2 regions of the Streptomyces sp. NPDC048111 genome follow, and region 2 is predicted to be linked to the other one. Evidence: riboswitches for the same ligand, from Rfam matches in the RefSeq annotation. Region 2 holds a riboswitch; the other holds the start of a gene.
What was found. Region 2 has a riboswitch for glycine ahead of gcvT (glycine cleavage system aminomethyltransferase GcvT). Riboswitches for the same ligand answer to the same signal wherever they lie in the genome.
Positions count from the first base shown of each region.

Region 1: it holds a riboswitch for glycine, as region 2 does, so the genes downstream of both, gcvP (aminomethyl-transferring glycine dehydrogenase) here and gcvT (glycine cleavage system aminomethyltransferase GcvT) in region 2, are expected to answer to the same signal.

Region 1 covers NZ_JBIDBD010000001.1:1,036,485-1,050,952, forward strand. Annotated here, with positions in the region: gene ACGF3I_RS04625 (CPBP family intramembrane glutamic endopeptidase) at 1-312, opposite strand, end outside; gene ACGF3I_RS04630 (hypothetical protein) at 496-2,289, shown strand; gene ACGF3I_RS04635 (glutamate--cysteine ligase) at 2,349-3,866, opposite strand; gene ACGF3I_RS04640 (hypothetical protein) at 4,354-4,941, shown strand; gene ACGF3I_RS04645 (DUF5999 family protein) at 5,270-5,476, shown strand; gene gcvP (aminomethyl-transferring glycine dehydrogenase) at 5,619-8,504, opposite strand; glycine riboswitch at 8,698-8,802, opposite strand; gene ACGF3I_RS04655 (PRC-barrel domain-containing protein) at 8,938-9,315, shown strand; gene ACGF3I_RS04660 (DNA polymerase IV) at 9,231-10,961, opposite strand; gene ACGF3I_RS04665 (MerR family transcriptional regulator) at 11,018-11,605, opposite strand; gene ACGF3I_RS04670 (bifunctional nuclease family protein) at 11,813-12,286, opposite strand; gene ACGF3I_RS04675 (MerR family transcriptional regulator) at 12,340-13,083, opposite strand; gene ACGF3I_RS04680 (FHA domain-containing protein) at 13,104-14,048, opposite strand; gene ACGF3I_RS04685 (DUF881 domain-containing protein) at 14,131-14,468, opposite strand, start outside.
Region 2 covers NZ_JBIDBD010000015.1:132,511-146,978, forward strand. Annotated here, with positions in the region: gene ACGF3I_RS23245 (polysaccharide deacetylase family protein) at 1-367, shown strand, start outside; gene ACGF3I_RS23250 (YncE family protein) at 367-1,551, shown strand; gene ACGF3I_RS23255 (cytochrome P450) at 1,616-2,806, opposite strand; gene ACGF3I_RS23260 (tRNA-dependent cyclodipeptide synthase) at 2,803-3,471, opposite strand; gene ACGF3I_RS23265 (GNAT family N-acetyltransferase) at 3,703-4,341, opposite strand; gene ACGF3I_RS23270 (EF-hand domain-containing protein) at 4,554-4,766, shown strand; gene ACGF3I_RS23275 (NADPH-dependent F420 reductase) at 4,893-5,558, shown strand; gene ACGF3I_RS23280 (L-serine ammonia-lyase) at 5,580-6,950, opposite strand; gene glyA (serine hydroxymethyltransferase) at 7,108-8,367, opposite strand; gene gcvH (glycine cleavage system protein GcvH) at 8,399-8,773, opposite strand; gene gcvT (glycine cleavage system aminomethyltransferase GcvT) at 8,874-9,989, opposite strand; glycine riboswitch at 10,143-10,240, opposite strand; gene ACGF3I_RS23300 (AAA family ATPase) at 10,370-11,053, shown strand; gene ACGF3I_RS23305 (enhanced serine sensitivity protein SseB) at 11,146-11,919, shown strand; gene ACGF3I_RS23310 (enhanced serine sensitivity protein SseB C-terminal domain-containing protein) at 12,097-12,894, shown strand; gene ACGF3I_RS23315 (ABC transporter permease) at 13,283-14,287, shown strand; gene ACGF3I_RS23320 (ABC transporter substrate-binding protein) at 14,368-14,468, shown strand, end outside.

The DNA.
Region 1 (14,468 bases), on a different contig from region 2:
CCGGTCGAAGCCGATCACCCGCAGACCGCCGGCCCGCTCGCGCAGGAGCAGGTGCGCCACCAGCGCGACGGGCACGAGCGCGGTCGCGATACCGAAGAGCTGCCAGGCGAGATCGAGCCACGGGCGCCCGGGGGCGTACGAGGTGTTGAGGTGCGCCGCCTGCTGCTTGAGCCCGCCCGGCTTGGTGAGCGATCCGATGAAGCTGATCAGCGCCGACACCCCGCTCGCGCCGAGCGACAGGGCGAGCACCAGCACGGTCTCCGACCGCAGGATTCGCCGTGAAGTCCCCTCGTCGGGAAGAGAATCAGCCATACGCCCGGCCTCCACCAGCACACCTGCCTCCAGTTGACCCATCCCGTTCCCTACCCACCGTCGCCCCGCTAGGGTCTCGTCAGAAATCGCGAAGATCGCGCGCGACAGGCCGGGGGGCGAGCGCCATCGTGATGGTGCGGTCCCCCTTTCCTTGTTCGGGATTCAAGGAGGGGCACCACCGCCATGGGACGTCACAGCTTGCCCGACGATGCCGCGACCAGGAGCACCGGGGCGGCCCGGGTGTCCGCCCGGGCCCGCACGGTCGCCCTCGCCACCGCTCTCGTCCTCTCCGTGGCCGGCGGCACCGCCCTTGCCGTACAGCGCGGACTGCTGTCCTTCGGTCACTCCTGTGCCTCGTCGGCCGTGCGCGTCGACCTCGTCGCCTCGCCGGACGTGGCTCCCGCCGTCCAGGCCGTGGCGGACCGGGCGCGCCAGGAGAAGATCACTTCGGACGGCTCCTGCATGGACGTCCGGGTGACCGCCCGCGACTCCTACAAGGTGGCCGCCTCGTTCGGCTCGCGGACCAGACCCTCGTTCGCGGTGTGGATACCGGACGCCTCGATGTGGGTGGACCGGGCGAAGGACGCCGGCGGCTCGGCCACCGTGGTGACCGCCGGCCACGTGGCCGGTTCGCCCGTCGCCGTCGGCGTGGTCAAGACGGCCGCCGCCGCACTCGGCTGGCCCCACAAGACGTACACCTGGGCGGAGTTGGCCATGGCCACCGCCGCCGGCACGCCGCACCTGGGCGCGGCCGACCCCGCGCACAGCGCCTCGGGCCTGCTGGCCCTGAGCTGCATCGGCAAGTCCGCGGCCGGCCAGGGGCCCGACGGCGACACCCACACCGCGGCACTGGCCAAGGTGCTCTCGCAGCGGGTGTCCGACGGCGACGACCAGGTGACCGGCACCCTGACGCCCGCCAACTCCCCTGCAAACAGCGACAGTTCACACAACCAGGCGGTCGTCCTGTCGGAACAGGCGGCCTTCGCGTACAACGCCGCACACGCCGCGACGGGCGCCGCCCAGCAGGTGCGCCTGTTCTACCCCAAGGACGGCGCGCCACAGCTCGACTACCCGTACACCATCGTGCGCGAGACGGGCATGAGCACCGACGAGAGCCGGGCCGCGATGCGCTTCCTGACCCTGCTCGGCGATCCCGAGTCCGCCCGCGTCCTGACGTCCCGGGGATTTCGTACCCCGGGGCAGCCGGCGGCCGAGCCGGTCGTCGCCGCCGCCGGAGGCGGTGCGCCGCAGCCGTACGCGAGTGCCGGCGCGGAGCCGCCGTCGGCCCAGGAGCTGCAGGACGCCCTCGGGATGTGGACGATCACCGTGCAGAGCGCGCGCCTGACGACGGTGGTGGACGCCTCGGGTTCGATGGCCGCCACGGTGCCGGGCTCGGGGGGCCGCTCCCGGATGGAGGTCACCAAGGCGTCGCTGCTCCAGGCGCTCTCGCAGTTCACCGCCGAGGACGAGATCGGTCTGTGGGACTTCGCCACCCGCCTCGACGGCGCGCGCGACTACCGCCGCCTGGTGCCGACCGCGCGCCTGGGCGATCCGGCGGCCGGCGGGCGCACCCAGCGCGACCGGCTGTCGGCCGCGTTCGCCGCGCTCGCACCGGTGCCGGACGGCGCGACCGGCCTGTTCGACACCACGCTCGCCGCGTACAAGGAGGCCACCGCCACGTATGTGGCCGGCAAGTTCAACGCGGTGGTGCTGCTCACCGACGGCGCCAACGAGGACCCGGGCAGCATTTCGCGGGCCGACCTCCTGGCGCAGCTGGAGAAGATCACCGATCCCTCGAAACCGGTCCCGCTGATCGCCATCGCGGTCGGCCCGCAGGCCGACCGCGCCGAGGTGCGCGAGATCGCCGCGGCGACCGGCGGGGTCGGCTACGAGGTCACCGACCCCGCCGACATCCAGGCCGTGATCCTGAAGGCGATCATGGCCCTGGGCCAGGCCCAGCACCGGGGCCGGTCCTAGCGGCGCGGCCGGGGCCGGTCCGGGCGGGGCAGGCGCGGCCCGGGGCCGGTCAGCCGGTCCTAGCGGCGCGCCTCGGGCCCGGGGAAGCCCGTGGGCCAGGTGTGCACGGGCTCACCCTCCAGCATGAGTTCGCGGTAGCGCCGGGTGGTGGCCGCGAGCGCCGCCTCCCGTCCGAGCCCGGCGGCCAGCGCCCGGTGGTAGGTGTCGACCTGCCAGGACGCCCCGTTGACGCCGCGCCGGCACCGCTCCTCGATGATGCCGAGGTAGTGGTCGCGGTCCGCCGCCTCGATGCCCCACGCGTCGAGCCCGGCCGCGGCCAGCGGCAGCAGCTCCTCGCGTACGAGCTTGACCGCGGGCACCCGGGCCACCCCGCCGCCGCGCCGCGGTGCCGGCCACAGCAGCTCGGCCTCGATGCCGTGGCGGCAGGCCGCGTCGAAGTTGGAGGCAGCCGACTCGAAGGACAGCCGCGTCCACACCGGTCGCTGTTCCTCCGCCAGGGCCCGCACCAGGCCGTAGTAGAAGGCCGCGTTGGCGAGCACGTCGGCGACCGTGGGCCCGGCCGGCAGCACCCGGTTCTCCACCCTGAGGTGCGGCACGCCGTCGGCGATCCCGTACACCGGTCGGTTCCAGCGGTAGATCGTGCCGTTGTGCAGCACGAGTTCCTGCAGGCTCGGCACCCCGCCGTCGGCGATGACGCGCAGGGGCTCCTCCTCGTCGCAGATGGGCAGCAGCGGCGGGAAGAAGCGCAGGTTCTCCTCGAACAGCTCGTACGCGGACGACACCCAGCGCTCCCCGAACCAGGTCCGCGGGCGCACCCCCTGGGCGCGCAGCTCGGCGGGCCTGGTGTCGGTGGCCTGCTCGAACAGCGGCGGACGCGACTCGCGCCACAGCTCCCTGCCGAACAGGAACGGCGCGTTGGCCCCCACCGCGATCTGCACGGCGGCCACCGCCTGGGCCGCGTTCCACACCGCCGCGAACCGCGCGGGCGTCACCTGCAGATGCAACTGCACCGACGTGCAGGCGGCCTCCGGGGTGATCGACGCCGAGGTGCACTCAAGGCGTTCCACGCCCTGGATGTCGAGGGTGAAATCCTCCCCGCGGGCGGCCACTATCTGATCGTTGAGGAGCTGGTAGCGGTCGACGTCGGAAAGGTTCCCGCTGACGAGATCGTCCTGGGTCAGGGTGGGCAGAATGCCGATCATGAGGATGCCCGCATCGACCTCCGCGGCTTTGCGGTCGGCGTACCCGAGGCCGGTGCGCAGCTCCTCGGCGAGCTGATCGAATACCCGCCCGCCGAGCCGGTGCGGGGCGATGTTCACTTCCAGATTGAACATTCCGAGTTCCGTCTGGAAATCCCGGCTCGCGATGCGCTCCAGCACCTCGCCATTCATCATGCGCGGCATGCCGTCGGGTCCCGCGAGATTCAGTTCGAGCTCCAGGCCCATCATGTTCCTGGGGCGATCGAACCTCTTCTGGGCCAGCAGCTTCCCCAGCCCCTCGAGGCACTGCTGAAGCTTGTCCCGGTAGCGGTGCCGATCGGACAGGTCGAATCCGCCTGCCACGACCTTCTCCCCCATCGAAGGGTCCCTCCTCGAATGGGCGGCCGGTGACACCGGCCGCTCGCGTCTTGGTCGATAATGCCCAGGCTGACTGATCCATAACGTCTGCGCGCGGAGTGCCGGAGGGGTAGCGTCGGGGACTACGGCATCGGGCACATTCAGCGGGCATACTGCAACGTGCAGTTACCACCCTCCTGTCAATGGTGAAAAACACCGACGAGAATCGGCCGACCCCCGGCGGGAGAGCTTTCCAGGTGGGAACCCCGCACGGGTGTTTTCCCCGGGTAAATCACCCGCGCGCAAGGACCGGATACCGACTTGCGGGCAATGTCCGGGACGGCTAGCTGAAACACCGAGTGAACACGTGTCGTATAAACTCTGCAAACAGGCAGAGAGGTTGCGCCCCGGCGATCGCTTTCCGGCCCCCCTCTGACCCCGTACCGCAGACAGCGCCGTCCGCACTGCCCACGCATCACCGTGTCTCCGAAGTGAGAGGCGACCCACCATGCCGCTGCATGTCCCCCCGGCCCCCGCGCCCGCCCTGCGCAGCGTCCTCGCGGCACTCGGTTCCCCCACCGCCGTGCGCGAGGCCCGCACCCCGGCCCTCCGCTCCGCCGAAGGTCCGCTCACCCCCGAACTGCCGCTCCCCCTGCACGTCCTGGACGGGATCACCCCGGGTGGCCGGACGCCGCGCTCCCGGCTGGCCGGCTGGCGCTTCCTCATCAGCGACCGCGAGCATCCGGTGGCCGCCGCGGACACCCGCCTCACCCCGGACGGCTGGGCCTTCTCGCACTTCTTCGAAGGCCCCTACATCGCCTCGACACAGCGCGCCCTGCGCCAGGCCGAGCTGCTGACCACGCGCTTCCAGCCCCGGCTGCTCTCGGTCCCCGAGCTGTACATGCTCACCCTGTGGCTGCACGGCGACACCACCGCCGACGGCGCGTCCGGCACTCCGGCCCCGAACGACCTCCTGGTACCGCTGGCTCCGGCCCCGCCCGGCATCTGCGCCCACCGCCCGCTGCGCGTCAGCGAACTGCTCCCGGTCCTCAGCCTGCGCCTGGCCCCCGCCCCCCTGCTCGGGCAGCCCGCCTGACCGTCCTCGGCGACGTAGGAAAAAAGTGCCCCGCGACCGGTGTGGTCGCGGGGCCTGGTGTGTCTATGCTGCCTACGCGCGGCCTCCTCCATCCGGGCTAGTCCGGTCGGGCCACCCCGAACCACCCGAAAAGACAGGGCAGTTGAGCTGAACCGTCCGCACGGGTGATACGTCATTAAGCAGTAGGAAGCGCTGCCGCGAAATCCCTGCGGATTGACTCCCGTGGGGCAACACTGGGATCGGACCGACCGACTGACTACGGGGGGCGGCCATGAACAACGCATCGAGCCGCAGCACACTCACCACGACGCAGCGAAAGAACGCATCCATGTGCCAGCACCAGCCAGCCTGCCCTACAGCCTTCTCCGCCGACCGGGAAGCCGCGAAGCCCGTGGCACACCACCCGGAGCAGGGCTGGAGCCTGCTGTGCAACGGCGTCCTGCTCTTCGAGGACACCGGTGAGCTGCTGCCGGACGGGCAGATCATCGCCCCGCACCGGCCGCTCACGGCGGAACAGGTGGCGACGGCCGCCTAGGCGGCCTCGTACGGCAGTTCCGGTACGGACGGCTCCGGCCAGGACCCGTCCGGCACCGACACACATGAGGGCCGGCCCGGGGAAACTCCCCGAACCGGCCCTTACGCATGCGCGGTGCGATCAGCGGTCGCGCCCGCCGGGATCAGTGGTCGTACTCGTCCAGGGGCGGGCAGGAGCAGACCAGGTTGCGGTCGCCGAAGGCGCCGTCGATGCGGCGGACCGGCGGCCAGTACTTGTCGGCGGCCGACACCCCGGCCGGGAAGACGGCGTCCTCACGGCTGTAGGCGTGGTTCCACTCGCCGCCGAGCGCGGCCGCGGTGTGCGGGGCGTTGGCGAGCGGGTTGTCGTCGGCCGGCCAGGTGCCGGAGGCGACCTTCTCGATCTCGCCGCGGATCGCGATCATCGTGTCGCAGAACCGGTCGATCTCGCCCAGGTCCTCGGACTCGGTGGGCTCGATCATCAGCGTGCCCGCCACCGGGAACGACATGGTCGGCGCGTGGAAGCCGTAGTCGATCAGGCGCTTGGCGATGTCGTCGACGCTGACGCCGGTCGCCTTGGACAGCGGACGCAGATCCACGATGCACTCGTGCGCGACGAGGCCGTTGGGCCCGGTGTAGAGCACCGGGTAGTGCGGCTCCAGGCGCTTGGCGATGTAGTTCGCGGCGAGCACGGCGACCTGCGTCGCCCGCTTGAGGCCCTCGCCACCCATCAGACGGACGTACGCCCACGAGATCGGCAGGATGCCGGCCGAGCCCCACGGGGCGGCCGAGATCGGGCCGACACCCGTCTCGGGACCGGCGCTCGGCTGCAGCGGGTGGTTCGGCAGGTACGGCGCGAGGTGGGAACGCACGCCGACCGGGCCGACGCCGGGGCCGCCGCCGCCGTGCGGGATGCAGAACGTCTTGTGCAGGTTGAGGTGCGAGACGTCGCCGCCGAACTTGCCCGGCTTGGCGAGGCCCACCAGCGCGTTGAGGTTGGCGCCGTCGACGTACACCTGGCCGCCGGCCTCGTGGACCAGGCCGCAGATCTCGGCGACGTGCTCCTCGAACACCCCGTGCGTGGACGGGTAGGTGATCATCAGGACCGAGAGCTCGTCGCGGTACTGCTCGATCTTGGCGCGCAGGTCGGCCGCGTCGACCTCGCCGTCGTCGGCGGTCTTGACCACGACCACCTTCATGCCGGCCATCACGGCGCTCGCCGCGTTGGTGCCGTGCGCGGAGGACGGGATGAGGCAGATGGTGCGCTGGGTGTCGCCGTTGGCGCGGTGGTAGGCGCGGACGGCGAGGAGACCCGCGAGCTCGCCCTGGGAGCCGGCGTTGGGCTGGATGGACACCGCGTCGTAGCCGGTGACCTCGGCCAGGCGCTCCTCCAGCTCACGGATGAGCGTGAGGTAGCCGGCGGCCTGCTCGACCGGCGCGAAGGGGTGGATCTGCCCGAACTCGGGCCAGGTCACCGGCTCCATCTCGGTGGTCGCGTTCAGCTTCATGGTGCAGGAGCCGAGCGGGATCATGCCGCGGTCGAGCGCGTAGTCGCGGTCGGCGAGCTTGCGCAGGTAGCGCAGCATCGCGGTCTCGGAGCGGTGCTGGTGGAAGACGGGGTGGGTCAGGTACTCGTCGGTGCGCAGCAGCGCGTCCGGCAGGGTGTCGGTGGCCGTGGCGTCGAGCGTCTCCACCTCGGCGGAGGCCCCGAACGCGGCCCAGACGGCGGCCAGTTGGGCCCGCGTCGTGGTCTCGTCACAGGCGATGGTGACGGTGTCCGCGTCGACCAGGTGCAGGTTGACCCCGCCCTCGCGGGCGGCGGCGACGGCCGCGGCGGCCCCGCCCGGCACGCGCACGGTCAGGGTGTCGAAGTAGGCGCCGTGGACGACCTCGACACCGGCGGCCTTCAGGCCCTCGGCGAGTACGACGGCGTAGCGGTGGGTGCGCTGCGCGATCTGCCGCAGGCCGTCCGGGCCGTGGTAGACGGCGTACATGCCGGCCATCACGGCGAGCAGCACCTGCGCGGTGCAGATGTTGCTGGTGGCCTTCTCGCGGCGGATGTGCTGCTCGCGGGTCTGCAGGGCCAGGCGGTACGCCTTGTTGCCGTCGGCGTCGACGGAGACGCCGACCAGGCGGCCGGGCAGGCTGCGGGCGAACTTCTCCTGGACGGCCATGAAGCCGGCGTGCGGCCCGCCGAAGCCCATCGGGACACCGAAGCGCTGGGTGGTGCCGACGGCGATGTCCGCGCCGAGCGAGCCGGGCGAGGCGAGCAGGGTGAGCGCGAGCAGGTCGGCGGCGACGGTGACGATCGCGCCCAGCTCGTGGGCGGCGTCGATGACCGGCTTGAGGTCACGGACCTGGCCGGAGGCGCCGGGGTACTGGAGCAGTACGCCGAAGACACCGCGCTCGGCGATCTCCGCCGGGATGCCCTCGCTCAGGTCGGCGACGACGACCTCGACACCGGTCGGTTCGGCGCGCGTCCGGATCACGGCGACGGTCTGCGGCAGGGTGTCGGCGTCGATCAGGAAGACCCCGCCCTTGACCTTGCCCACGCGCCGGGACAGGGCGAGCGCCTCGGCCGCCGCGGTGCCCTCGTCGAGCAGCGAGGCACCGGAGGTCGGCAGGCCGGTCAGCTCGGCGACCATGGTCTGGAAGTTGAGCAGCGCCTCCAGGCGGCCCTGCGAGATCTCGGGCTGGTAGGGCGTGTACGCCGTGTACCAGGCCGGGTTCTCCATGACGTTGCGCAGGATGACCGGCGGGGTGAACGTGCCGTAGTAGCCGAGACCGATCATCGGGGCGAGCACCTGGTTGCGGTCCGCGAGGCGGCGCAGCTCGGCGAGCACCTCGGCCTCGGTCCGCGCCTCGGGCAGACCCAGCGCACCGGCGCTCTTGATGACGTCGGGTACGGCGGCGGCGGTCAGCTCGTCGAGCGAGCCGTAGCCGACCTGCGCGAGCATCTTCGCCTGAGCCTCGGCATCGGGCCCGATGTGGCGCTGCTCGAAGGGGATGCCACGCTCCAGCTGGCTGAGCGGAATGCGGTTGGCGGTCATGACGGAGGCCTCCTGGTCGCACGACCTGCGAGGGGCACCACGGCGCGGGTACCCGGACGGCCTCCCCCTCTGTCATCTCAACCTGAGAGCTTCACCGGGGCGCGTGGGGGCGACCCGGCTTTCACCGTCGGTGAGGAAAGGTTCCGCCGGGCACGAGTGCCCGTACGTCTCCCGTCCTGCTTTCCAGAGTGACCTCGTCCGTGCGGTCCGTGGGCCTGAGAGATTCCGGGGAGGAGTTGCTCCTTCGGCGCCCGCCGGGACTCAAGGAGCCGTCGGAGGGCTCTCCCGCACGGGGTCAGCAGCCGTTTGCCAGCCTACCAGCGAGGTCCGAGGCGATTCCTGGGCCGACTGCTCAAGTGGCCAACACCTCGGAAGTGGACTTTCGTAGGGCTTATGGAGCAGGTGTGACCGATTGCGACCCATGGGAGAAATCGTGCAGACCGACATCGATCCGCGCAGCCTGATCGGCCGCAAGGCGTACGACCGCAGTGGACAGAAGATCGGAACCGTGGACGAGGTCTACCTCGACGACGCCACCGGCGCCCCGGAGTGGGCGGCGGTACGCACCGGACTGTTCGGCCGGGACGCCTTCGTCCCGCTCGAACCCAGCACGTTCACGGACGAGGCGCTGCACGTCCCGTACGACCGTGCCCTGATCAAGGACGCCCCCGACTTCGGCGTGGGCCGCCACCTCTCCCCCGAACAGGAGCTCCAGCTCTACCACCACTACGGTCTGGACATCGGCGCCCCCGACCCCGGCCCGCCGCCGTCCGACCGGGACTTCGGGCGGCTCGCGGGCGGGGACGTCTGAACCCCGGCGAGGCCCGCACCGTCCGGCCCGACCCGCCCCTGCGTCCCTGCGCCGCCCGGCTCCAACCGCCCAGCGGTCTCCTCGCCGCCCGGCCCCACCCGTCCCGCCGCCCCTTCGCCGCCCGGGTCCGCCCATCCTGCGGCCGTTCCGCCGCCCGTCTCATCTCCGGCCGCGCGCCCGGCTGAGGCCTCCCCGGCCGCGGCTTCGGCCTCCGCACCGTCCCCCGCTGCCGGCTCGACCAGCGGCAGGGGCTCGGACGGCGTCAGGCCGGGGTCGTCGAGCCGGAACGTCCGCACCCGGCCGGGGACGGCCGACGTCGGCGTCTCGAAGCGCACCGTGACACGCCCCACACCGCTGCCCTGCACCCATCCCGGGCCGTACTCCGCATGCCGTACGTCGTGCCCGGCCAGCCAGCGGCGCTGCGCCGCGTCCTGCTCGGGCTCGCTCTGCGCCGCGCCCTCCGCGGGCCGGGCCCCGCCGGGCTCCTCCTGTGCGGCGCCCCCGGCGGTGGGTGTGAGCGCGGGCGCGGGCTCCTCCTCGGCCGCGGCGGCGCGTGCCTGCGCGGCCTGTGCCTCGGCGGCCTGTGCGAACAGGTCCTCCTGCGTGAAGTCGGCGAGGCCGGTGACCCCGACGCCGAGCAGGCGCACCCCGCCCGTGGTGTCGACGGCGTCCAGCAGGCGCGCGGCGGCCTCCCTCACCACCGCGGGGTCGTCCGTGGGCCCGCGCAGCGTCTCGGACCTGGTCAGCGTCGAGAAGTCGTAGCGGCGGACCTTCAGCACGATGGTGCGTCCCGAGTGCCCCGAGGCGCGCAGGCGCTCCACGCACCGGTCGGCGAGCCGCCCCACCTCCAGGGTGATCCGCAGCCGGTCGTGCAGGTCCACGTCGAAGGTGTCCTCCACCGACACCGACTTGGCGTCCCGCTCGGCGACGACGGGCCGGTCGTCGTATCCGCGGGCCATCCGGTGCAGCGAGGCGCCGTGCGACTTGCCGAGCAGCCGTACGAGCTCGTCCTCGCCCGCCTCGACGAGGTCGGCCACCGTGGTCATCCCGGCCCGCCGCAGGTGCTCGCCGGTGGCCGGACCGACCCCCGGCAGGATGCGCACCGGCTTCGGGGCGAGCAGGCCGCGCTCGGTGCCGGGCTCTATCAGCACCAGGCCGTCCGGCTTGGCCTCCTCGGACGCGATCTTGGCGAGCATCTTCGATCCGGCGAGCCCGACCGAGCCGCTCAGCCCCGTGACCGCCCTGATGTCCCTGCGCAGCCGCTCACCGGCCTCCCGGGCCGACCGCGTCTCGAAGGCCACCCCGCCGGCCTCCAGGTCCACGAAGGCCTCGTCCAGGCTCAGCGGCTCGACCAGCGGGGACAGCCGGCCGAGCAGCTCCATCACCTGCTCGCTGATCGTCCGGTAGAGCTGGAAGCGCGGCACCAGATAGGCCGCGTTCGGACAGAGCCGCCGGGCCTGCGCCATCGGCATCGCCGAGCGCACCCCGAAGACCCGTGCCTCGTACGACGCCGTCGAGACCACCCCGCGCGGGCCGAGCCCGCCCACGATGACCGGCTTTCCGCGCAGGCTCGGCTTCGACGCCTGCTCTGCGGCGGCGAAGAAGGCATCCATGTCCAGATGCAGGATGGTCGGCGCGGCTCTCACACCACCGATGCTGCCGTACGGCACTGACAATCGGCCCGGGCGGCGCGGCCCGGGCTTCAGACCGCGCGGTTGCGCCGCCTGGCCAGCTCGTCGGAGGGGTTGTGCCCCACCAGGGTCTCCCCGGTGTCGACACGTTCCCCGTGCAGCTGCGAGAGCGCCGCCTCGACGTCCCGCCACACCACGCCGACCGCGATGCCGAAGACGCCCTGGCCGCCCTGGAGCAGGTTCACGACCTCGTCCGGGGACGAGCACTCGTACACGGTGGCGCCGTCGCTCATCAGCGTCATCCGCTCCAGATCACGAAAGCCCCGCTCGCGCAGGTGCTGGACCGCGGCGCGGATGTTCTGGAGGGCCACACCGGTGTCGAGGAAGCGCTTGACGATCTTCAGGACGACGACGTCCCGGAAGCTGTAGAGGCGCTGGGTGCCCGATCCGTAGGCCGGACGCACGCTGGGCTCGACCAGGCCGGTGCGGGCCCAGTAGTCGAGCTGTCGGTAGGTGATCCCCGCCGCCGCGCACGCGGTGGGCCCCCGGTATCCGATCGTTTCGGCGGCCGGGGCGGCCGTACCGCCGTGGAGCGGGTACGGCCCGCTCTCCCCCGGACCGGGTCCGGGAGCACCCCCTGCCGTACCGTCGCCGCTCATTCCCACGCCGACCCTCCGTCCTTGACCTGCCCACTCGACGGTAGGCAGTCACCAGGGGTGCGTCAACGATCGCCACACTCGGCACGCCGAGTGATAATCACCCTGAGAGTGGTTTCCCGTGTCTCTCTTGGGGGAAAGGCTACTCGAATGCGCTGAAGCCCCTCCGGCGCACGCGCGGCGCGCGGCACCCCTGCGACGGCCGCCGGGTCACTGGCTGTTGGTGCCGAAGTCCTCGGGCGAGATCTGGTCGAGGAACTCGCGGAACTTCTCCACCTCGTCCTCCTGCTCGTCCGGGATGGCGATCCCCGCGTCGTCCAGGACCCCGTCACTGCCGTAGATCGGCGTTCCGGTGCGCAGTGCCAGCGCTATGGCGTCGGACGGACGCGCGCTCACCTCCACCCCACTGGCGAAGACCAGCTCCGCGTAGAAGACGCCTTCCCGCAGATCCGTGATGCGGACCTCGGTCAGCTCCTGGCCCACGGCCTCAAGGACATCCTTGAAGAGGTCGTGCGTCAGCGGCCGCGCCGGCGCCATCCCCTGCTGGGCGAAGGCGATCGCGGTCGCCTCCCCCGGACCGATCCAGATGGGAAGGTACCGATCGCCTCCCACTTCACGCAGGAGCACGATCGGTTGGTTGGAGGGCATTTCCACCCGGACACCCACGACGTCGAGCTCGTTCACACAGCAACCCTAGGACGTGCTCGGCAGGTTTGGGTAGTCGGGCACCTACAAGATCAGTGAAGCCGGACACCCAGGGCGGTCTGCACCAGGGCCGCGTGCAGCCGTACGGACAGGGCCGCGAGCTCCTTCGTAGTGGCCTCCGCATGGGCCCTGGTCTGCGGATTACGGTGCAGCCGCAAGGGCGCAACCACCTGCTCCACCAGGCCCGCCTCGCGGTCGGCGGCGGCCTTCATGGCACGCAGATGCCGCGGTTCCAGACCAAATCGCCCCAGATCCGCCACAAGGCGTGCCACGTTCACCGACTCGGCGTCGAAACCGCCCTCGGGACCGGGTGTGACGAGCCCGTAGGACTCCCATTCGGCCAGCTCGGCCTCGCTGACCTCGGCCGCGGCCATCAGCTCGGCTCGGCCCACCCGGGCGGCCGTCGGCCGGTCGGCGTCCTGCTCGACCAGCCCGTCGAGCAATTCACGGGAGCCGCCGGGAGCGGGCAGAGCGGGCTGCTCACCGCGGTCCAGCGCGTCCAGATGCTCACGGATGACCTTGAGCGGAAGATAGTGGTCCCGCTGCATCCGCAGGACCTGGGCCAGCCGCTCGACGTCCTCGGTGCTGAACTTGCGGTAGCCGGACGGCGTACGCCGCGGCTCCACCAGGCCCTCGGACTCCAGGAACCGGATCTTCGAAATCGTCACTTCGGGAAATTCGTCGCGCAGCTGGTTGAGCACCCCGCCGATGCTCATCAGCCGGCCGCCCGCGGCGGCGGTGCCGGATCCGGCACCGCCCGTCGGTGTCTGCAGCATGGACCTTCCCTGGCCGGGTGTCAGAGCGCGCGCTGGCTCGCGTAGAAGACCAGCCGGTACTTGCCGATCTGGACCTCGTCACCGTTGGACAGGGCGACGGAGTCGATGCGCTCGCGGTTGACGTACGTACCGTTGAGGCTGCCGACGTCGGAGACGGTGAAACGCCCGTCCCCGCCGCGCCGGAACTCCACGTGGCGGCGCGAGACCGTCACGTCGTCCAGGAAGATGTCGCTCTGCGGGTGGCGGCCGGCCGTGGTCAGCTCACCGTCCAGCAGGAAGCGGCTTCCCGAGTTCGGCCCGCGGCGCACCACCAGGAGCGCCGAGCCCAGCGGAAGGGCGTCGACCGCGGCCTGCGCCTCCGGGGAGAGCGAGGGCACCTGTGTCTGGCCCGTCACCTCGGCGTCGTACGCCTCGAGACCGGAGATCGAGATGGTCGAGGTGGTCTCGGACGCACGCTCCGGAACGACGCCCGGACGCAGCGGGGCACCGCAGTTGGAGCAGAACCGGCCGGCTGCGGGGTTGGAATGCCCGCACCTCGTACAAACAGGCATGCCCGACATCGACGGATCCTCCTGCCGCGGCGGCACCGCGTGGGCACTGGTGGCATACGGGTCGGAGCCAAACCCTCCACCCGTACCTGAGGTTGACGGTTCCCCGAAACCTATGCGCCCGGCCCCCGCAGGGTCAACAGACGACGCGCCCGGAATGTCTCCTCCGGAACCCGCCACCTCGTCGCGGAACAGGGGGCGCTCGCCACCCTGCTCCTCCGCGCCCTCGGGGCGCTGAGCGCGGTGCCTGGCGGCGTTGCCACCGTCCTGGCGTGCGCTCTTGCCGAACAACTTCGCAAACAACTTCACGGGCGATTCCCCTTGACCGAAATAGACCCGCCCGTGGGGCAGGACGAACCCTGAATCAACACACCGGCCGACCCGGACATCCTCACAACGTCCGTATCCGCCAAACAGTTTCCACCACGCGCACCTGTTACGGAGCGGCGACCCCCCGCAACCTTCTGCCCTTGTGCGACAGCAGCCACGCCCCACCTCATCAGTGCGAGGACGACTGAGCGTAGTCAGGCCGCTTCGCGGCTCGCAAGGCATTCACGACGATCTTCTCAGAGCGGGCCACCGTGGCGGTGGCCTGCTCCTTCTCCAGAGTCTGCACCACCCCGCCGGGGATGTTCAGGGCCGGCTCGAGATCCTGCGGCCGACCGATCACCTTGAAGACGTACGGGGCCACGACCTTCTTGCCGTCGACCCCGATGCCGCCGGTCTCGTCCGAGAAGTAGGTGTTGGCCACCACGCGCACGTCGTTGACCTGGATCGCCTCGGCGCCCGCCGCGCGCAGTTCCTGCACCGTGTCAAGGACCTTGTCGGCCTCGACCG
Region 2 (14,468 bases):
CTCCGCCATGGACGAGGCGGAGGCCTACGCCGAGATCACCGGCTGCGCCGACCGCCTGCGCCGCCTCACCGGCTCCATCGGGACCTGGTTCCGGCCCTCCCGCACCCAGGACGCGACACCGCTCGTTCAGAGACTGGCCCAGCGGGCGGGGTATCCGCACGTCCTGTCGTACGACGTCGACTCGCTCGACTTCACCTCGCCCGGCGCCTCGGCCGTGACCCGTAACGTCACCGGGCAGATCCGCAACGGATCGGTGGTGAGCCTGCACTTCGGCTATGCGGACACGGTCGCCGCGCTGCCCGTCCTCCTCGCCGAACTGGAACGCCGCCGACTGCGCGCGGTCACGACCACGGAGCTGCTGACCTGATGCCGACCGTAAAGAAGACGACCACCGCGCTGCTCGCGGCGGCCCTGCTCGCGGCCCTCGCCGGCTGCGGTTCGGGCGCCGACCACCAGGACGAGGCGATCGGCACCAGGCCCGCCGCGCCGCCCGCCGTCGCCAAGAAGCCCGTGGTGCCGCAGGGCCTGCCCGGAATGCCCCCCGTGCTCGACCCCAAGGACGCCTACGCGGCGGACCGGCCGAACGCGCTCCAGCCGGCCGTCAAGAACTTCCTGCCGCGCGTGTACGTGCCCAACACCAACTCCAACACGGTGTCCGTGATCGACCCGGCCACCTACAAGGTCATCGAGACCATCCCGGTCGGCCACCAGCCGCAGCACGTCGTGCCGTCCTGGGACATGAAGACGCTCTGGGTCAACAACGACCTGGGCGACTCGCTCACCGCCATCGACCCGGCCACCGGAAAGACCGGCCGCACGGTCCAGGTGTCCGACCCGTACAACCTCTACTTCACGCCCAACGGCAAGTACGCCGTCGTCATGGCCTCGATGGACCGCGAGCTGGTCTTCCGCGACCCCGTCACCATGAACCGGGTCAAGACCGTCCCGGTGACCTGCGCGGGCGTCAACCACGCCGACTTCTCCATGGACGGCCGGTACTTCATCGTGTCCTGCGAGTTCTCCGGCGAACTCCTCAAGGTCGACACCGAGCAGATGAAGATCGTCGGCCAGCAGAAGCTGCCCTTCGACGGCGCGATGCCGCAGGACGTGAAGATGTCGCCGGACGGCAAGACGTTCTACGTCGCCGACATGATGGCGCACGGCATGTGGGTCCTGAACGGCGACACCTTCGACAAGCCCACCCTGCTGCCCACCGGCAAGGGCTGCCACGGCCTCTACATCAGCCGCGACTCCAAGGAGATGTACATCTCCAACCGGGGCGAGGGCACCATCTCCATCTTCGACTTCACCCAGAACAAGCTGACCAAGAAGTGGGAGCTGCCCGACGGCGGCAGCCCCGACATGGGCGGTGTCTCCGCCGACGGCAAGGTGCTCTGGCTCTCCGGGCGCTACAACGCCGAGGTCTACGCCATCGACACCTCCACCGGCAAGGAGCTGGCCCGCATTCCGGTCGGCTCGGGCCCGCACGGTCTCGCCGTCTATCCGCAGCCCGGCCGGTACTCCCTCGGCCACACCGGCATCTTCCGCTGATCCGGCGCGCGGGCTCCCGGCCGCACCGTGCCCCGGGGCCCGCCGGCCCCGGGGCACCCGGCCGTCACCACAGCACCGGAAGCCGCTCCGGCAGGCGCTTGATGAAGCCCGTGCGCCACACCAGCTGTTCGGCCGGGACGGCGAGCCGCAGCCCCGGCATCCGGTCCACCAGCACCGACAGCGCCGTCTCGGCGTGCAGCCGGCCGAGCCCGGTGGCCGGGCAGAAGTGCCGCCCGGCGCCGAAGGACAGGTGCGGGTTGTGCTCGCGGTCGAGGTCGAGGCGCTCGGGGTCGGTGAAGACGGCCGGGTCGAAGTTGGCCCCCTCCACCAGGACGAGCACCAACTCGCCCTTGCGCACCAGGACTTCGCCCAGCTGGACGTCCTCGAGGGCGAGCCGGGGCAGCCCGTCGCCGATGGACAGGTTCCAGCGCAGCAGCTCCTCCACGGCCCGGCCCATGCGCTCCGGGTGCTCGCGCAGATACCCGATCAGCTCCGGGTGCTGGAGCAGGGCCAGGATCGCGAGGACCAGGAACGCCGAGGTGGAGACCGCGCCCGCGCCGAACAGGGAGACCGCGACCGTGGCCAGCATCTCGTCGGTCAGATGGGCGGACTCGCGGTCCTCGCGCAGCGCCCCGAGGCGCCCGAGCAGACTGTCCGGCGGCACGTCGGGCGCGTTCAGGCGCTCCACCATGTAGGCGAGGTCCTTGTACCAGTTGAGGCCCGCGCCCTCGAAGGCGTGCGCGCTGGTCATGAACGCGGTGTCGAGCCCCGACATGAGCCGGCGCCAGTCCGTGAACGGCAGCCCGATCACCTGGCAGTGCAGCGCGGCCGAGAAGGGGTCGGCGAACCCGGCCCGCAGATCCGCCGGCGGGCCCTCGGCGAGCAGCGCGTCGACGAACTCGCCGGCCCGCTGGCGCAGCCCGGCCGTGAGGCCCTCGGCGCGCGGGCTGAGGGACTTCATGACGGCGGAGCGCAGGCCCGCGCTGTTGATGTTGCCCATGTTGTTGACGACCTCGGGCGGGATCGTCAGCGCGTACTGGCGCGGCACCCCGGCGGCGGCGGTGTCCTTGAGGCTGAACCGCTCGTCCTCCAGGACCTGTCGCGCCAGCGCGTGTGTGCTCACCAGCCAGGCGTGGTCGCCGGTGAGCGTGCGGACGCGTGCCACCGGCCGCTTCTCGCGCAGCCAGGCGCACTCCTCGGGGAGCACGTCCGCGCGGCGCGAGAGCGGGAAGTCGAGTACGGGCTCGGCGGTCATGCGGGGATTCCTTCCGGGCGCACCACGGCGTGGGCCTGGTTGCGGGAGGCCCGCAGGCCGCCGCCCTTGGCGTACAGGAGGTCGGTCAGCGGGATCGGGGCGTGGTAGCACGACACCGAGGAGGGGACGCCGAGGATGCCCGGGGTGTCCAGGAAGAAGGGGAGTTCCGCGGCGATGTAGTCGAGGCAGGCGGCGAGCTGGCGCTCGCTGGGGGCGGGCCCGCCGGCCTTCGTGGCGAGGAAGTGGGCCGCCATGCGCCCGCAGGCGGCGGCGAAGGCCGGGTCGGTCGCCAGGAAGTGCCGCACCCGTCGGTGCAGCAGGCCGTACACCGGGTTCTGGGCGAACTCCGAGAGTCCGTGGACGCCGACCGGGGTGCCCGCCGGGTCCGCCTCCTGGACGCCGCGCACGATGCGGCGGCGGACCGCCTTCAGCTCCTTCGACGCGCGGCGTGCCGCGTGGTCCTCCTCGTAGCCGAGCGCGCTGAACAGCTCGGCGACGTGGAGGTCGGCGTACACGAGGTCGATGCGGGAGAACCGTGCCGAAGCCCAGCGGACGAGTTCGGTGATGCGGCCGGCGCTGAAGTAGCTGTTTCCCGGACTCACCCCGATGAGGACGTGGTCGCCCTCGTCCCATATGTGGTGGCAACTTCGCGTGAAGGGCCGCACGGTAAATGCCTCAGTTGTGATGGCCACAGCTGTAACGCCCCAGCGCCGCTAGTCCCTGGGAGCCCTGTGCTCCCGGTGTGGCGGCGACAGCAAGAAGTTATCCGCCGGTGGCGGAGCGTGAGGAAGCGCGGACGTGAACTTGGCGCGAACTCCTCTTTGTCGGGCGCGAAAGTACCCCTTCCGTATTTCGAACAGTCAGAGTGGAGAAGTTCGCAGGTCAGCGACGGTTCGTCAGGGCGCGATCAGCAGTGCCTCGGAGGCGACCGGCCGGAAACCGGCGGCCTGGAAGGTGCGCACGCTGCGCGCGTTGCCCGGCGACTGCTGCGCCCAGAGCACGTCGTCGGGTACCAAGTGGCGTGCAGCCAGGGCGAGTTGACGTCCGATCCCGCGGCCCCGCGCGCTCTCGTCGAGCTCGATGGCGGTCTCCCAGCGGCCCGCGACACCGCGTCCGAGGATCAGCACACCGCCGTCCGCCGCCCACACCCGTACGTCGTCGCGGTACTTCAGGGCCCGGGCCACCCGCGGGTGCGCCGGGTCCTCGATCTCCCGCAGCTCCAGCGGCGGTTCGCCCGGCAGGGCGGGCGCGCAGGTCAGCAGATCGACACAGCTCATCGTCCGGCCGGTACGGGCCAGCAGGGCGGCGAGGAAGCCGGGGTGCATCGAGGCGCCCAGCGGATCCGCGCCCGTCGCGGCCAGGGCGGCCCGCAGCCAGTCCTCGTCCTCGTCCAGGAAGATCACCGAATGCGCCGTGAAGGCCAGCACGCCCGCGTCGCGCCGTCCCGGCTGCGCCACCAGCGTCGTCCTGCCGTCCGTCGGCGGGAAGCGTCCGCCGGCGGCTGCCGCCAGGATGTCGCCGAGTGCCTCACCCATGTCGTCCCCGTTTCCTCGCTCCGGCCCCGAAACCTCCTCCTGCGGAAGGCCGGGCACCCTGCCCATGATCGACGACGGGCGGGACGTCCTCACCACCGGGCGGGGGCCGGGTGCCTCGCAGCCGGCCGCCGCATCGCGCGGGCACATCGACGGCTAATCTGACCCGCGTCAGAAACGCACCAAGCAGTAGCACCAACAAAGGGGTGGACCCAGTGGCGGACATCGAAGAGGCGCGCAAGGCCTTCGCGAGGCTCGACGTCGACGGCGACGGACGCGTCACCGCGAGCGAGTACAAGACGGTCATGGCGCAGCTGGGCGACTTCCACGTCACCGAGACCGTGGCCCAGGCCATCATCAGGGCCAAGGACGCCAACGGCGACGGAAAGCTCTCCTTCGAGGAGTTCTGGGCCTCGCTGAACAAGTGACGCCGCACGGCGCCGGTGGCGTGCCCGCGCTCGCGCGGTACGCCGCCGGGGCCGGCCCGGAATAACCTCCCGGGCCCCACCGGTTGCCCGGAGCGTGCCAACGCACTCTCTCCGGAAGGCCAGCTCATGAAGATCGGCATCATCGGCGCGGGCAACATCGGCGGCAACCTGACCCGCCGGCTCACCGCCCTCGGCCACCAGGTGTCCGTCGCCAACTCCCGCGGCCCGCACACCCTTTCCGCCCTCGCCGAAGAGACCGGGGCCACCCCGGTCACCGTCGCCGAGGCAGCCGACGGGGCGCAGGTCGTGGTGGTCACCATCCCGCTCAAGCACGTGCCCGACCTGCCCAAGGGCCTGTTCGACAAGGCCGCCGACGGCGTCGCCGTCATCGACACCGGGAACTACTACCCCAAGGAGCGCGACGGCCGCATCGACGCGCTCGAGGACGAGGCCGGCCTCACCGAGAGCCGCTGGACCGAGCGGCACATCGGCCACTCGGTGATCAAGGTCTTCAACGGGACGTACGCGCAGGACCTCCTCGACCGGCCCCGCCCCCAGGGCGACCCCGAGCGCATCGCGGTGCCCGTGGCGGGCGACGACGAGGCCGCCAAGCGCCTGGTCCGCGCGCTGGTGGACGAGCTGGGCTTCGACACGGTGGACGCCGGCGGCATCGACGACTCCTGGCGCCAGCAGCCCGCGACGCCCGTCTACGGCCTGCGCGGCGGCGTCGAGGAGGTCACCGAGGCCCTGGCGGCGGCCCCCAGGGAGAGGCCGGCCGCGCACAGCTTCTGAGGGCCCCGTCTAGCGCGTGTTCTAGCACTCGATGATGTTGACGGCGAGGCCGCCGCGGGCCGTCTCCTTGTACTTGACGCTCATGTCGGCCCCCGTCTCCTTCATCGTCTTGATGACCTTGTCCAGGGACACCTTGTGGCTGCCGTCGCCGCGCATCGCCATCTTCGCCGCGGTGACGGCCTTCACGGCCGCCATGCCGTTGCGCTCGATGCACGGGATCTGGACCAGACCGCCGACCGGGTCGCAGGTCAGGCCGAGGTTGTGCTCCATGCCGATCTCGGCCGCGTTCTCGACCTGTTCGGGGGTGCCGCCCAGCACCTCGGCGAGCGCGCCCGCCGCCATCGAGCAGGCGGAGCCGACCTCGCCCTGGCAGCCGACCTCGGCGCCGGAGATCGAGGCGTTCTCCTTGAACAGCATGCCGATCGCGCCCGCGGCGAGCAGGAAGCGGACGATGCCGTCCTCGTCGGCACCGGGCACGAAGTTCATGTAGTAGTGCAGGACCGCCGGGATGATGCCGGCGGCGCCGTTGGTGGGCGCGGTCACGACCCGGCCGCCCGCCGCGTTCTCCTCGTTGACCGCCATCGCGTACAGCGTCGCCCACTCCATGGCGTGCGCCTCGGGGTTACCCTCGGCGCGCAGCAGGCGGGCGGTGGTGGCGGCGCGGCGGCGGACCTTGAGGCCGCCGGGCAGGATGCCCTCGCGGGACATGCCGCGCGCGACACAGGCCTGCATGACCCGCCAGATGTCGAGGAGCCCGGAACGGATCTCCTCCTCGGTGCGCCAGGCCTTCTCGTTCTCCAGCATCAGGGCGGAGATCGACAGACCGGTGTCGCGGGCGAGCCGCAGCAGCTCGTCGCCGGTGCGGAAGGGGTGCTTGAGGACGGTGTCGTCCGGCACGATCGGGTTGTCGCCGGCGACGGCGTCCTCGTCCACGACGAAGCCGCCGCCGACCGAGTAGTACGTCTTCTCCAGGAGCAGCGCGCCCTCGGCGTCGTAGGCGAACACCGTCATGCCGTTGGCGTGGTACGGCAGGGCCTTGCGGCGGTGCAGGACCAGGTCGTCGTCGTAGGCGAAGTCGATCTCGTGCATGCCGAGCACGTTGAGCCGCCCGGAGTCCTTGATCCGCTCCACCCGCTCGTCGGCGCTCTCCACGTCCACCGTGCGCGGCGAGTCGCCCTCCAGGCCGAGCAGCACCGCCTTAGGGGTGCCGTGGCCGTGGCCGGTCGCGCCGAGCGAGCCGTACAGCTCGGACCGTATGCGGGCGGTGTGGGCGATCAGGCCCTCGTTCTTCAGCCGCGCCGCGAACATCCGGGCCGCCCGCATCGGGCCGACGGTGTGAGAGCTGGACGGGCCGATGCCGATCGAGAACAGGTCGAAGACCGAGATGGCCACGGGAGACTCCTTGTGGGGGTTGGTAGACGCCGTTGTCTGCCGGGGTATCGCAGAGCAAAGCTGGCACAGCATGGAATGGGGCACCGCGCTCACTGCCCAGTGTGCGCGGTGCCCCGGGGCTTCGTACGGAATGAACCGAGAACGAAAGCGTACGAAACTACTTCAGGCCGGGGTACAGCGGGTGCTTGGCGGCCAGAGCGGACACCCGGGCCGACAGCGCGTCCTTGTCGAACTCCGGCTTCAGGGCCTCGGCGATGATGTCGGCGACCTCGCGGAAGTCCTCGTCGCCGAAGCCGCGGGTGGCGAGCGCCGGGGTGCCGATGCGCAGACCCGAGGTGACCATCGGCGGCCGGGGGTCGTTCGGGATGGCGTTGCGGTTGACCGTGATGCCGACCTCGTGGAGACGGTCCTCGGCCTGCTGGCCGTCGAGCTCCGAGTTGCGCAGGTCCACCAGGACCAGGTGCACATCGGTGCCGCCGGTGAGCACGTCCACGCCCACGGCCTTGACGTCGTCCTGGACCAGGCGCTCGGCCAGGATCCGGGCGCCGTCCAGGGTGCGCTGCTGGCGCTCCTTGAACTCGGGCGAGGCCGCGACCTTGAAGGACACCGCCTTCGCCGCGATCACGTGCTCCAGGGGGCCGCCCTGCTGACCCGGGAAGACCGCCGAGTTGATCTTCTTGGCGAGCTCCTGCGTCGACAGGATGACACCGCCGCGCGGACCGCCGAGGGTCTTGTGCGTGGTGGTGGTCACGACGTGGGCGTGCGGCACCGGGTTGGGGTGCAGGCCCGCGGCGACCAGGCCCGCGAAGTGGGCCATGTCGACCATCAGGTAGGCGCCGACCTCGTCCGCGATCCGGCGGAAGGCGGCGAAGTCCAGCTGGCGCGGGTAGGCGGACCAGCCGGCCACGATCAGCTGCGGCTTGGACTCCTTGGCCAGGCGCTCGACCTCGGCCATGTCGACCTGGCCGGTCTCGTCGACGTGGTACGGGACCACGTTGTAGAGCTTGCCGGAGAAGTTGATCTTCATGCCGTGGGTCAGGTGGCCGCCGTGGGCCAGGTTGAGACCCATGATCGTGTCGCCCGGCTTGAGCAGCGCGAACATGGCGGCCGCGTTGGCCTGGGCGCCCGAGTGGGGCTGCACGTTGGCGGCCTCGGCGCCGAACAGCGCCTTGATGCGGTCGATCGCGATCTGCTCGACCACGTCGACGTGCTCACAGCCGCCGTAGTAGCGGCGGCCCGGGTAGCCCTCGGCGTACTTGTTGGTGAGGACCGAGCCCTGGGCCTCCATGACCGCGACCGGAGCGAAGTTCTCCGAGGCGATCATTTCGAGGGTGGACTGCTGACGGTGGAGCTCGGCGTCGACGGCGGCGGCGACGTCCGGGTCCAGCTCGTGGAGGGGCTGGTTCAGAAGCGACATCAGACGATCCCTGTATCCCTGTTGGTCCGGCTCAGCCGGCGAAGTCGGTGTACTCGTCGGCGGAGAGCAGGTCGCCCGGCTCGTCCGTGACCTTCACCTTGAACAGCCAACCGCCCTCGAACGGGGCCGAGTTGACGAGGGACGGGTCGTCCACGACGTCCTGGTTGGCGGCGACGACCTCGCCGGTGACCGGGGAGTACAGGTCGCTGACCGACTTGGTGGACTCCAGTTCGCCGCAGGTCTCGCCCGCGGTCACCGTGTCACCCACCTCCGGAAGCTGTACGTACACGACGTCACCGAGCGCGTTGGCCGCGTGCTCCGTGATGCCGACCGTCGAAACGCCCTCCTCGGCGCTCGACAGCCACTCGTGCTCCTTGCTGTAGCGCAGCTGCTGCGGGTTGCTCATGACCTGAATTCTCCTGTACGCGGGGGAGTGCTGCTGACGTGGTCTCGACGAGTGTCTCGGACGGCGAGACGCGAGGGGTGGAGCGGGAGGGAGGCGCGCGTCACTTCTGGCGCTTGTAGAACGGCAGCGCGACGACCTCGTACGGCTCGTGCGTCCCGCGGATGTCGATGCCGACCCCGGCGGTGCCCGGCTCGGCGTGAGCGGCGTCCACGTACGCGATGGCGATCGGCCGGCCCAGCGTCGGCGACGGCGCGCCCGAGGTGACCTCGCCCACGACCTCGCCGCCGAGCACGACCGAGAACCCGGCGCGCGGCACCCGGCGGCCCCCGGCGATCAGACCGACCAGCTTGCGCGGCGGGTTCGCGGCGGCCTTCTCGGCGGCGGTCTCCAGGGCGGCGCGGCCCACGAAGTCGCCGTCCTTCTCGAACTTGACGACCCGGCCGAGCCCCGCGTCGAAGGGCGTCAGCGCCGTGGTCAGCTCGTGCCCGTACAGCGGCATGCCCGCCTCAAGGCGCAGGGTGTCGCGGCAGGACAGGCCGCACGGCACGAGGCCGGCCTCCTGGCCGGCCTCGGTCAGCGCGCGCCACAGCTGCTCGGCGTGCTCCGGCGCGACGAACAGCTCGAAGCCGTCCTCACCGGTGTAGCCGGTGCGGGCGATGAGCGCGGGGACGCCGGCGACGGTGCCGGGCAGGCCCGCGTAGTACTTCAGGCCCTCCAGGTCGGCGTCCGTGACGGAGGCCAGGATGCCGGGGGACTCGGGGCCCTGCACGGCGATCAGGGCGTAGGCGTCGCGGTCGTCGCGCACCTCGGCGTCGAAGCCGGCCGCGCGCTCGGTGATCGCGTCGAGCACGATCTGCGCGTTGCCCGCGTTGGCGACCACCATGTACTCGGTCTCGCCCAGGCGGTAGACGATCAGGTCGTCGACGATGCCGCCGTCCTCCTGGCAGATCATCGTGTACCGGGCCCGGCCGGGGCCGATGGTGGCGATGTTGCCGACCAGCGCGTAGTTGAGCGCCTTCATGGCCTCGGGGCCCGTGACGGTGATCTCGCCCATGTGGGAGAGGTCGAAGAGACCGGCGCGGGTGCGGACCGCGGTGTGCTCGTCGCGCTCGCTCCCGTAGCGCAGCGGCATGTCCCAGCCCGCGAAGTCGGTCATCGTGGCGCCCAGCGATCGATGCAGTGCGTCGAGCGCGGTGAGGCGTGGGGCATTGCTCATGGATGGTGCTCCTGGGTCCCGGGACATGTCGGTCGAAGACATCCTCCCCATCTGTCATCGGAACCTGAGAGGTTCACCGGCGCGCGTCGCGCGGCACGGCTTGCACCTTGGGTGGGACCGCCCGGCAGGGGACGGCCCGCTTTTCAGATCTGCCTCACCCGCGCGGTACGGGGCCTGAGAGATTCAAGGGAGGAACTTGCTCCTTCGGCGCCCCAGCTCACAGCTGCTGAGGACTCTCCCGCGCGGATTCGAACGGCCGGTATGCAGTTGGCGCGCACATCATTGCACGCATCCCGGAAGCGGCATATCGCCGGTGACCTATTACCGGCTCTTTACACTCCCTGGGCAAGGGACGCGCCAAGCGAACAGGGGGGAGAGCCATGACGCCGGAACGGAAGACGGGCCGGGTGCGGGAGGTGGCCGCGCCGCAGCGCGGGGCCGGGCAGCAGGACGGTGCGGGCCCAAGGGTGCCGGGCCCGCGCCCCGCGGTGCACGAGGCGGTGCGCGACCTGCGGGGGCGGCCCGGGCGCACCCCGGCCGAGCTGCTCTTCGACGCGGGGGACGTGGTGGTCGTCTCGGGGCTGCCCGGCAGCGGCAAGACGACCCTGATGCGCCGCACCGTCACCGCTCGGCGCATCGACTCCCAGGACACCCGGCTCGCCTGGCAGCGCCGGCTGCCCGGCATCCCGTACGTCCTGTACCGCCCGCTCACCCGCACCGCGCACTTCGTCAGGACCTGGTGGGCGCTGCGCTCCGGCGACAGCCTCGTGGTGCACGACTGCGGCACCCAGGCCTGGGTGCGGCACTGGCTCGGCCGCGGGGCGCTGCGCCGGGGGCGGGCGCTGCGCCTGGTCGTGCTCGACGTGCCGGCCGGCACCGCGCTCGAAGGCCAGGCGAGCCGGGGGCGCTGGGTCTCGCGGTACGCCTTCGCCCGCCACCGCGGCGCGGCCCGCCGTCTGATAGCCCAGGTGGAGGCCGGGCGGTTGCCGACCGGCTGCGCGAGCGCGGTGCTGCTCGACCGGGAGTCGGCGTCGGTACTGCGCCGGATCGGCTTCGCCGAGTAGCGCCGCGGGCACCCGCCGCAGCCTTTCCCCGCGCGCCGCCCTCGGCGCTAGGGTCGTGGGGCACGACAGCAGTCGGGGGAGAAGGACGGCACATGAACTTTCCGCAGCACGCGTTCGCCCATCCGCACGGCGGCGGGGGCTGGCCGGGCAACGAGCTCGAAGAGGCCCTGGCGGCGGCGCTCGGCCACCCCGACGCCGGGCCCCGCCTCATAGAGGTGCTCGGCCGCAACGCGGTGTGGGTGCCGCTGCCCAACGGCGGAAGCCAGGACAGCAGCGACCTGGACCTGCCGACCATGGAGCTCGACGGCGCGCCCTATGTGCCCGTCTACAGCTCCGAGCAGCAGTTCCTGCAGTGCGTGGGACCCCATATGTCGTTCGCGGTGGCGCCCGCCGTCGAGTTCGCCCGCGGTCTGCCGCCGCAGCTGGGCATCGTGGTGAACCCGGAGGGCGCGGTCGGCATGCCCCTACCGCCGCCCGCCGTCGCCGAGCTGTGCCGTACGGGGCGTACCGCGCTCGACGGACCCGCGTCCGGAGCCCGGGTACGTCTCTTCGAGCCGGACTGGCAGGACGACCCGGTCGACTTCCTGGCCGCCGCCGCCGAGGAGTTCGAGGCGATCGGTGTGGTGCTCAGCGCCCGCCGCGCGCTCGCCTCCATCGAAGGGGAGTCGCCCACCCTGTTCATCGGCGTGGAGTTCGCCACCTGGGACGGGGCCGGGCGGGGCGCCCCCATGGAGGCCCTCGGCCGCGCGCTGGGCCGGGTCCCGGTCGCCTGGCCGGTCAATCTCGTCCTGCTCGACGTGACCCAGGATCCGGTCGCCACCTGGATGCGCGACCAGGTGCGCCCCTTCTACGCACGGGCCCAGTAGCGGCCGCGGGCACGCCGCGGACGGGCGGGCCGGGCTTTCGCGTCCCGGGCAGGATCCGCCGGGCAGGCCCTAACCTGGTTTCATGACCCTTGCAGCCCCGCGACCGCACGCGTGTGCCCGGGGCTGCGGGACGGCGCAGGCGTCGGCACGGTGGATCGAAGAGGGGCGGAACCCAGGGTGAGCGCGTCAGGCACCGCGGCGGCCGGGCAGGTCGAGCACATGCTGCGCCAGGTGACGCCCGGGCGCTACGACGTGTACGAGGCGCTGCTCCACGCGCTCGCGGACCCCGCGTCCGGTCAGATCTGGATGCTCCTGTGGAACGGCAGGCCCGGCTCCCCGGACGCCCAGTACGGGAACATGGAGGTCGACGGCGTCTCGTACGCGCCCTGTGTGACCTCGGCGCAGGAGCTCGCCGCCAGTGGCTGGAACCGGGCGCACGAAGTGAGCGGCGCCCTCGACATCGCCCGCACCCTCTACCCCGACCGCTACGGGATCTGGCTCAACCCGCACGCCCCGGGCGGCGGCGTCGGCGTGCCGTGGACGGACCTGCGCCGGATCGCCACGGGCCTCGACCGGATGCCCGCCGGCCCGCTCCGCATCTCCGAGCCGGCCGTGGAGATCCCGCAGTTCTACGCCCTGCTCACCCAGCACGCGCACCGCACCCCCGCCGTCCGCTCGCTGCGCCGCGCCTGGGTGCAGCCCGCGCTCGGCACGCCGTACCTGGCGATCGGGCTCGACCTGTACGACACCGGGCCGCGGTCGGTGGACGAGGTGCGGGCGATGATGCAGCAGTCCATCACCGCGGTGCCGGAGGGCCTCGCGGTGTCCACGGTCGCGATGGCGGACGAGTACGACCCCGTCGGCATGTGGCTGAAAACGGGCACCCGGCCCTTCTACGACCGCGAGGCGCACGCCTCCCCGGCCCCCGGCGCGCCCGGCTACGGCTACCCGCCGGCCGCCCCGCGTACCTACTGAGCGGGGGCGCGGGCCCCGGCCCAACCGGGACAGACCCCGGCAACTCCCCTGTCACGTAAGGGGAATGTCCGTTCTGGTGGGGCGAAGACCGCAATGGGCTCGAGCGCCGCATGCGCCCCAACTTCCCCATGTCCGCCCCTGGTTCAGATGCGTCCGGATAACGGAAACCCCCTTTCCGCATCACGTTTAGGCATACATTCGCCGTCAGGTCTGGCGGGTGATCGCGGGCCCATTGAAGACTCCCGGCATGCAGGGCCGTTCGGGCCCTTGTGCGAGCAGCTCGACCCGCTGCCCGGTGTCGCCCCCCGCTCGCACTGCTGATGGGAACGCGCCGCTACAGCGGCAAGTGCGGGCCGGTCACCGCCGGTTGAGAGGGGTCCTTGCCACGATGACGGCACCATTGCACGACACACCCGCCGACGCGGACCCGACCGCGGACGTCAGTGTCACGCCCAGTGGCGAGACCAGAGCGGTCGAGGGACGTTCGCTGGGCCGTATCGCCTGGAACCGGCTGAAGAAGGACAAGCTCGCCCTCACCGGTGGCATCGTTGTCGTGTTCCTCGTCCTCGTCGCGATCTTCGCGCCGTTGCTCGTCGACGCGTTCGGCCATCCGCCCGAGGAGTTCCACGAGGACCAGATCGACCCGCTGCTCTCCACCCCGGTCGGCAGCTGGGGCGGCATCAACTCGCACTTCCTGCTGGGAGTCGAGCCGGTCAACGGACGCGACGTGTTCAGCCGCATCGTCTACGGCGCGCGGATCTCGCTGCTCGTGGGCTTCCTCGCGGCGGTCTTCGCGGTCCTGGTCGGCACCGTGCTCGGCGTGATCGCCGGTTACTTCGGCGGCTGGCTCGACGCGATCATCAGCCGCGTGATGGACATGCTGCTCTCCTTCCCGCAGCTGCTCTTCATCATCGCGCTGATCTCCGTGGTCCCGACCCAGATGTTCGGGCTCAGCGGCACCGGAGTGCGGCTGCTCGTGATGATCCTGGTCATCGGCTTCTTCGGGTGGCCGTACGTGGGGCGCATCGTGCGCGGCCAGACGCTGTCGCTGCGCGAGCGCGAGTACGTCGAGGCGGCGCGCAGCCTCGGCGCGGGGCGCGGCTACATCCTGTTCAAGGAGCTGCTGCCCAACCTGATCGCGCCGGTCACCGTCTACATGACGCTGATGATCCCGACGAACATCCTCACCGAGGCGGCCCTCAGCTTCCTGGGAGCGGGCGTCAAGCCGCCCACCGCCTCCTGGGGACAGATGCTGTCGACGGCGATCGCGACGTACCAGTCCGATCCGATGTTCATGATCATCCCGGGTCTGGCGATCTTCATCACCGTGATGGCGTTCAACCTCTTCGGCGACGGCGTCCGCGACGCCCTCGACCCCAAGGGCTCCCGCTGATGCGGGACTTCACATACTCCGGCCCGGCGCACCGCACGGGCCGCGACACTCAAGGCGCCCACTACGGAGGAAGCGAGATCGTGACAACCCAAGGCTCATCAAGGCGAAAGACAGCCGCCGGCGCGGCCATCGTCGTCGCGGCTCTGCTGTCCACCGCGGCCTGCGGCGGGAGCGGCAGCAG